DNA from 2 places in the Streptomyces sp. NPDC054866 genome. Region 1 is predicted to be linked to the other one. Evidence: riboswitches for the same ligand, from Rfam matches in the RefSeq annotation. Region 1 holds a riboswitch; the other holds the start of a gene.
The links. Region 1 has a riboswitch for cobalamin ahead of ACWGI2_RS06780 (energy-coupling factor ABC transporter permease). Riboswitches for the same ligand answer to the same signal wherever they lie in the genome.
Positions count from the first base shown of each region.

Region 2: linked by a shared signal. The riboswitch ahead of ACWGI2_RS08970 (cobalamin biosynthesis protein) and the one ahead of ACWGI2_RS06780 (energy-coupling factor ABC transporter permease) in region 1 are both predicted to bind cobalamin.

Region 1 is NZ_JBSGZA010000001.1:1,591,385-1,594,586, reverse strand. It holds gene ACWGI2_RS06795 (energy-coupling factor ABC transporter ATP-binding protein) at 1-40, opposite strand, end outside; gene cbiQ (cobalt ECF transporter T component CbiQ) at 37-786, opposite strand; gene ACWGI2_RS06785 (energy-coupling factor ABC transporter substrate-binding protein) at 793-1,173, opposite strand; gene ACWGI2_RS06780 (energy-coupling factor ABC transporter permease) at 1,173-1,931, opposite strand; cobalamin riboswitch at 1,962-2,145, opposite strand; gene ACWGI2_RS06775 (enoyl-CoA hydratase) at 2,317-3,105, opposite strand; gene mmsB (3-hydroxyisobutyrate dehydrogenase) at 3,102-3,202, opposite strand, start outside.
Region 2 is NZ_JBSGZA010000002.1:60,561-63,762, reverse strand. It holds gene ACWGI2_RS08975 (cobyric acid synthase) at 1-336, opposite strand, end outside; gene ACWGI2_RS08970 (cobalamin biosynthesis protein) at 333-1,274, opposite strand; cobalamin riboswitch at 1,382-1,527, opposite strand; gene ACWGI2_RS08965 (hypothetical protein) at 1,632-1,883, opposite strand; gene ACWGI2_RS08960 (anion permease) at 1,896-3,170, opposite strand.

The DNA.
Region 1 (3,202 bases):
CGGCCCGAAGAGCGACCAAGGACCCGCTCGGCTCGCTCATGGAAGAAGCCTTTCCAGTACGAGGGTGAGGGCCGCAAGGCCCAGGAGGAGCACGGCGCTTGCCGTCACGAAGCTCCGGGAGATCCTGGCGTCCGGCACGAGCACCCGCAGGGTTCCGTCGTACCCGCGTCCGGCGAGCCCGGCCTGGAGCCTGCTCGCCCGGTCGAAGGCCCGTACGAACGCGGTGGCACCGAGACCGCCGAGGGAACGCCAGGTGGCGGCGCGGGTCGTGTGGCCGAGGCGCGCGGCCTGCGCCTGCCGGATCCGGGTCATGGAGTCCAGGAGCAGGAAGCTCATCCGGTACATGACGAGGGCCACGTCGACGACCGGCGCCGGAACACCCGCCTTCACCAGACGTGGCAGCAGGTCCGACATCGGCGTGGTGAAGGCGAACAGGAGCACGCCGAGGGAGGCCGCCGATGTGCGCAGGAGCAGACCGCCCGCACGGGCGGGGCCGCCGTCGGCGAGTGTGACGAACCCTTCGGGCCCGCCGAGTTGGACGACGAGGGTCAGTGCGCCTGTGACGCAGAAGCCGAGCGGCACGCGGTAGGCGCGCCACAGTTTGCGCGGCGGCACACCGGCGGGCCCGAGCAGCACGGCGAGCGCGGCGGCAAGGACCAGGGCGGCACCCGGCCACGGCGGCAGGGAGACCGCAAGGACGGTGAGGCCGAGCCCGAGCACGGCTTTGTCCACGGGGTGGCGGCGGCGCCAGCGACTGCTGTGCGCCGCCGCGTCGATGGGCAGCACGCGGGGTCAGACCTGCTCGGTCTCGGCTCGGGTGCTCTCCGCGTCGGCGGTCTTCCCCTCGGACGCCCCCTCGGCCTCGGCCCGCGCGATCTCGGCGCCCTGACGGCGTCCCTTGCGCAGACCGAAGTAGTACGCGAGGACGCCCGCCCCCAGCGCCGCCTGGAGGGCGAAGAGCGCCGACTCGACCTCCCCGGAGGGGGGTTCGTACAGCGGCGAGAACCAGGGCTCGTAATCCGGCTTGATCTCGGTGATCGCCGTCTCGGCCTGGGCGTCGGCCCCGGTGAACGGCTCCTTCTCGTCGTCGCCGAGGCCGAGCGCCAACGGCAGCACGGCGAGCGCGGCGACGATGAGGAGGAGCAGAGTGTTGATCTTCGCGTTCCGGCTCATCAGGCGCTGGCCCCCGTCTCCCTCTTGGTGTTCCCGTCCGACTTGGTGTCCCCGACCGACTTGGTGTCCCCGTCCGTCTTCGCGCCCGACCCCTTGCCCTGGAGCAGCACGCCGAGCCGCGTGAGTTCCCCCTTGCTGGACTGCACGAGCAACCGCATCACGATGACGGTGAGCAGTCCCTCGCTGACCGCGAGGGGGATCTGCGTGACGGCGAAGATGCCGCCGAACTTGCCAAGGGCGCCGATGAATCCGCTGCTGGGGTCGGGGAACGCCATGGCCAGCTGCACGCTGGTGACGCAGTACGTGGACAGGTCGGCGACGAACGCGCCGAAGAACACGGCGACCATGAGCGGTACGTCGTACCGCTTCAGGAGCCGGTAGACGGCGTATCCCGCCCATGGCCCGATGATCGCCATGGAGAAGACGTTGGCGCCGAGCGTGGTGAGCCCGCCGTGGGCGAGCAGCAGGGCCTGGAACAGCAGCGTGATGGTGCCGAGCACCGTCATGATCGGCGGCCGGAACAGGATCGCGCCGAGTCCGGTGCCCGTCGGATGCGAGCAACTGCCCGTGACGGAAGGGATTTTCAGTGCGGAAAGGACAAAGGTGAAGGCTCCGGAGGCGCCCAGGAGCAGCGTGCTCTCCGGGTGTTCCTTGACTTCACGGGTGAGGGAGCGGACTCCGTGGACGACGAACGGCGCGGACGCTACGCCCCAGGCGATCGCGTGCGCCGGTGGGAGGAAACCCTCGGCTATGTGCATGGCTAAGCAGACCCTCTCCAGCACCTCGTGGATGGACAACGCGCCTTGGCCGGTCTCCTGGCTGACGGGTCGTACCGACCGGACTCCGCCTTCCCGGGTACGCGTGTACCCAGTGGCTGCCGCGAGGGCTGGAGCCGGACTTCCCGATCACAGTGGCGAGGGCCGCACCGGCATCACACCGGATTTCCCGAGCACCAAGGCGTGGCGACCTTAGTGCGCAATCGAGTTTCCTGACAACTTGCGGGACCGTGCCACCTGTGGCACGCGCGAGCGCACACGACCAGGGCGTACGCCCCTGGTCAGCCCATGTGCCTCGGTCCGTGCGCGGCCCGTGGCGGCGCCCTCCTGGGACGACACCCCGGGCCGCGACAACGAAGGAGCGTGCTCAGGAGTGCGTGAAGCCCGGAGGCCGCTTCTCGACGAAAGCGGCCATGCCCTCCTTCTGGTCGGCGGTCGCGAACACGGCGTGGAACAGGCGGCGTTCGAAGCGGACGCCCTCCGCGAGGGTCGTCTCGAAGGCGCGGGACACCGCTTCCTTCGCCATCATCGCGACGGGCAGGGACATGCCCGCGACGGTCTCCGCGACGGCGAGGGCCTCTGTGACGAGTTCGCCGGCGGGCACCACCCGGGAGACGAGCCCGGCCCGCTCCGCCTCGTCGGCATCCATGGTGCGGCCGGTCAGGCACATCTCCATGGCCTTGGCCTTCCCCACCGCGCGGGTCAGCCGCTGCGAGCCGCCGATGCCCGGGATGACACCCAGTTTGATCTCGGGCTGCCCGAACACGGCGGTGTCGGCGGCCAGCAGGATGTCGCACAGCATCGCCAGCTCACAGCCGCCGCCGAGCGCGTACCCGGAGACGGCGGCGACCGTCGGCGTTCGCAGCGCCCCCAGCCGGTCCCAAGCGGTGAACCAGTCGCTGAGGTACATGTCCATGTAGCTCCGGGGCCGCATCTCCTTGATGTCGGCACCGGCCGCGAACGCCTTCGCCGATCCGGTGAGGACGACACAGCCGATGTCCGGGTCCCGGTCCAGATCCTCCGTCGCGGCGACGATCTCGTTCATCACCTGGAGGTTGAGCGCGTTGAGTGCCTTGGGGCGGTCGAGCGTGAGGAGTGCGGTGCGGCCCTTTCGTTCTACGCGGATCGTCTCGTACGGCTCCGTGGTCGTGGTCATGCGCTGTCTTCTCCGTCTCGTGCCGCGTTTTCCCTGAGGGTGTTGACGATCCCGGAGAAGTCCTGGTCCGCTCCGGCGCCTTCGGCGTAGGTGGCGT
Region 2 (3,202 bases), on a different contig from region 1:
CAGCGCCTCTTGCCGCCCCCCGTGGTAGCCGCGCGCGCTCATCTCGCCCACCGGCTTGCCCATGAGGACGACCTGGCTGCTGCGGTCGCTGCCCGGCTTGAGCAGCACGGGGTTCATCAGCGCGGTCGGCTCGACCATGGCGGCCTGCGCCTGCATGGCCTGGGCCCGCCCGATCTCGGCGCCTTCGCGCGTGACGAAGGAGTTGAGGGACATGTTCTGCGCCTTGAAGGGCGCGACGGAGCCCCCTTTGCGGGCCAGCCACCGGCAGATCCCGGCGGTGACGACGCTCTTCCCCGCGTCGGAGGTGGTTCCGGCGACGAGCAGTCCACCACTCATGAGGCCCTGCCTTTCCGTAGAGCGCTCACGGCCGCCGCGACGCCCAGGGCAAGGAGACCCACCCGTCGCGACAGCTTCACGGCCTGTTCGATGTCGGGGACTTCGACGCCCCGCCCGTCCCCGTTCAGGACGGGCCGGTGCTCGACACGCCCCGCGTACGAGAGAGTCCCCCCGAGCCGTACGCCCAACGCCCCGGCGAAGGCGGCCTCGACGGGCCCGGCGTTGGGGCTCGGGTGCTTGGCGGCATCGTCACGCCAGGCGCGCACCGCGCCACGTGGCGAGTCCCCGGCAACGGCCGCGAGTACGGCGGTGAGCCGGGCGCCCGGCCACCCCAGTACGTCGTCGAGCCGCGCGGAAGCCCACCCGTAGCGGCGGTACTTCACGGACTTGTGCCCGACCATGGCGTCGAGCGTGTTCACGGCCCGGAAGGCGACCAGCCCGGGCACTCCGCCCAGAGCACCCCACACCAACGCCCCCACCACGGCGTCGGACGTGTTCTCGGCGACGGACTCGACCACGGCCCGCGCGATGCCGTCGGCGTCGAGGGCCTGCGGATCCCGCCCGCACAGATGCGGCAGCCGCTCCCGTGCCACCTCGACGTCCCCGGCGGCGAGCGCCCCGCCGATGGCCCGCGCCTCACGCCCCAGCGAGGTGCCGCCGACCACGGCCCAGGTGGTGGCGGCGGTCAGCGCGACGGACGCGGCGCGCGAATCACGTACAAGAGAAGAGGCCAGGGCGGCGGCACCGGCCGCGCCTCCGGCGCACACCACGGCATGCAGGGCGCCCCACCCGCGGTGGTCACGCCACAGCACACGCTCGACGGCACCCGCGGCCCGGCCGAACGCGGCGACCGGATGCCCGCGGCGGGGATCGCCGAGGAACAGGTCACCGAGGAGGCCGGCGGCGGCGCCGTACGCGAAGTCGCGATCGGCACGCATGGCTTCAGCCGGTCGCTGTGCCGAGAAGAGAGCTCACGCTCGGGAACTGGTCCGGCAACGGGCGGCCGCGCATGGCGATATGTCCTCACTCAGGGTGTCCGCGCCCTGGTTCGACGTGATCGGCGGCGAGAGTTCCTGGCTTCCGAGGAGTCAGCTCCTCGATGACAGTGGCGGGACCGCGCCGGATTCGCACCGGCTTCCTCTCCTGCTGCCGTATTGGCTCCGGCAGTCCACCACGGCCCGCGAAGGCCCGTCAACTCGCTGTTGACCTGCGACGGGAGAGTGTGCGGAGGCCCACATACGAAGGTGGGGCGCGAGACGCCGAAGCGTCCCGCACCCCACCCGAAACTCCGGTCGTCAGGCGACGATCAGATAGATCCCGTACGCCACGGCCGCCGCGCAGAGCGCGAAGCACACGTACGCGCCCGTGCGGGCCGCGGAGGCGGTGCCGCCACCCGCGGTGGAGGCACCCGCGGAGGAGGCGCCGGACGTGGCCGCCTCGTGCTTGGAGAGGCCGACGATGCCGAGGGTGAACAGGCCCACCAGGGCCACTGTCACCGCGAGGCTGACTCCGAAGACGGAGCCGAGAGCTGCCCAGTCGATGTCCATGCTGACTTTTCCTTACACCGTGGCGGTCCGGGCGGGGTCCGCCGCGGTGCCGGTCGGGGCCGGGATGGTGGCCTTGACGAAATCGACGTCCGCGCTGGCCACGGCCGACCCGGTGGGCGGCGGTGTGACGGCGGCCATCGCGGTGGTCACGACGCCGGCGGGCTCGGCGGCGGAAGAGCCGCCGATCTCGTCGTCGGCGACGTTCGTGTGGTCGACGGCGTTGCGGCGGGACAGCACCCAGATGACGGCCGAGCCGCCGACCAGGAGCGCGGCGGTGACCGCGATGCCCCAGGGGCCCTGCTTGGTGAGGAACTCGGCCCCCGCGCCGACCAGACCGGCGGCCGGGAGGGTCAGACCCCAGGCGATGAACATGCGGGTCGCCGTGGACCAGCGGACCACACCGCCCTTGCGGCCGAGGCCCGCGCCCATCACGGCGCCGGAGCAGGACTGCGTGGTGGAGAGCGAGAAGCCGATGTGCGAGGAGGCCAGGATGACCGTCGCGGCGCTGGTCTGGGCGGCGAAGCCCTGCTGCGGCTGGAGGTCGGTGAGGCCCTTGCCCATGGTGCGGATGATGCGCCAGCCGCCGAGGTAGGTGCCGAGCGCGATGGCGACACCGGCCGAGACGATGACCCACATCGGGGGGTTGGCGCCCGGGTTCAGGACGCCGCCGGTGACCAGGGCGAGCGTGATGATGCCCATGGTCTTCTGCGCGTCGTTCGTGCCGTGGGCCAGCGAGACGAGGCCCGCGGAGGCGATCTGTCCGGCGCGGTAACCCTTGGCCGTGGCCTTGGTGTCGGTGTTGCGGCCGATCCGGTACGTCAGACGCGTGGCCGCCATCGCGGCGAGACCCGCCACGAGAGGCGCGGCCAGGGCCGGGATCAGGATCTTGGTGACGACGGTGCCGCCGTCGATCGACGACCAGCCCATCGACATGACAGCGGCGCCGATGAGGCCGCCGAAGAGTGCGTGGGAGGAACTGGAGGGCAGGCCCACCAGCCAGGTCAGCAGATTCCAGAGGATCGCGCCGACCAGGGCCGCGAAGATCACCTCTGTCTTCAGTCCGTCCTCGTTGACGATGCCGCCAGAGATCGTCTTGGCGACTTCGACGGAGAGGAAAGCTCCGACGAGATTCAGCACGGCGGACATGGCCACCGCCGTCTTGGGCTTGAGAGCGCCAGTCGAGATGGTGGTAGCCATCGCGTTGGCTGTGTCGTGGAAACCGTTCGTGAAGTCGAACACGAGAGCGGTAACGATCACGATCCCGAGGAGAAGCGTGATGTGTTCCATTTACCCAGGCTTCTGTTGGACGTCAGTGGCAA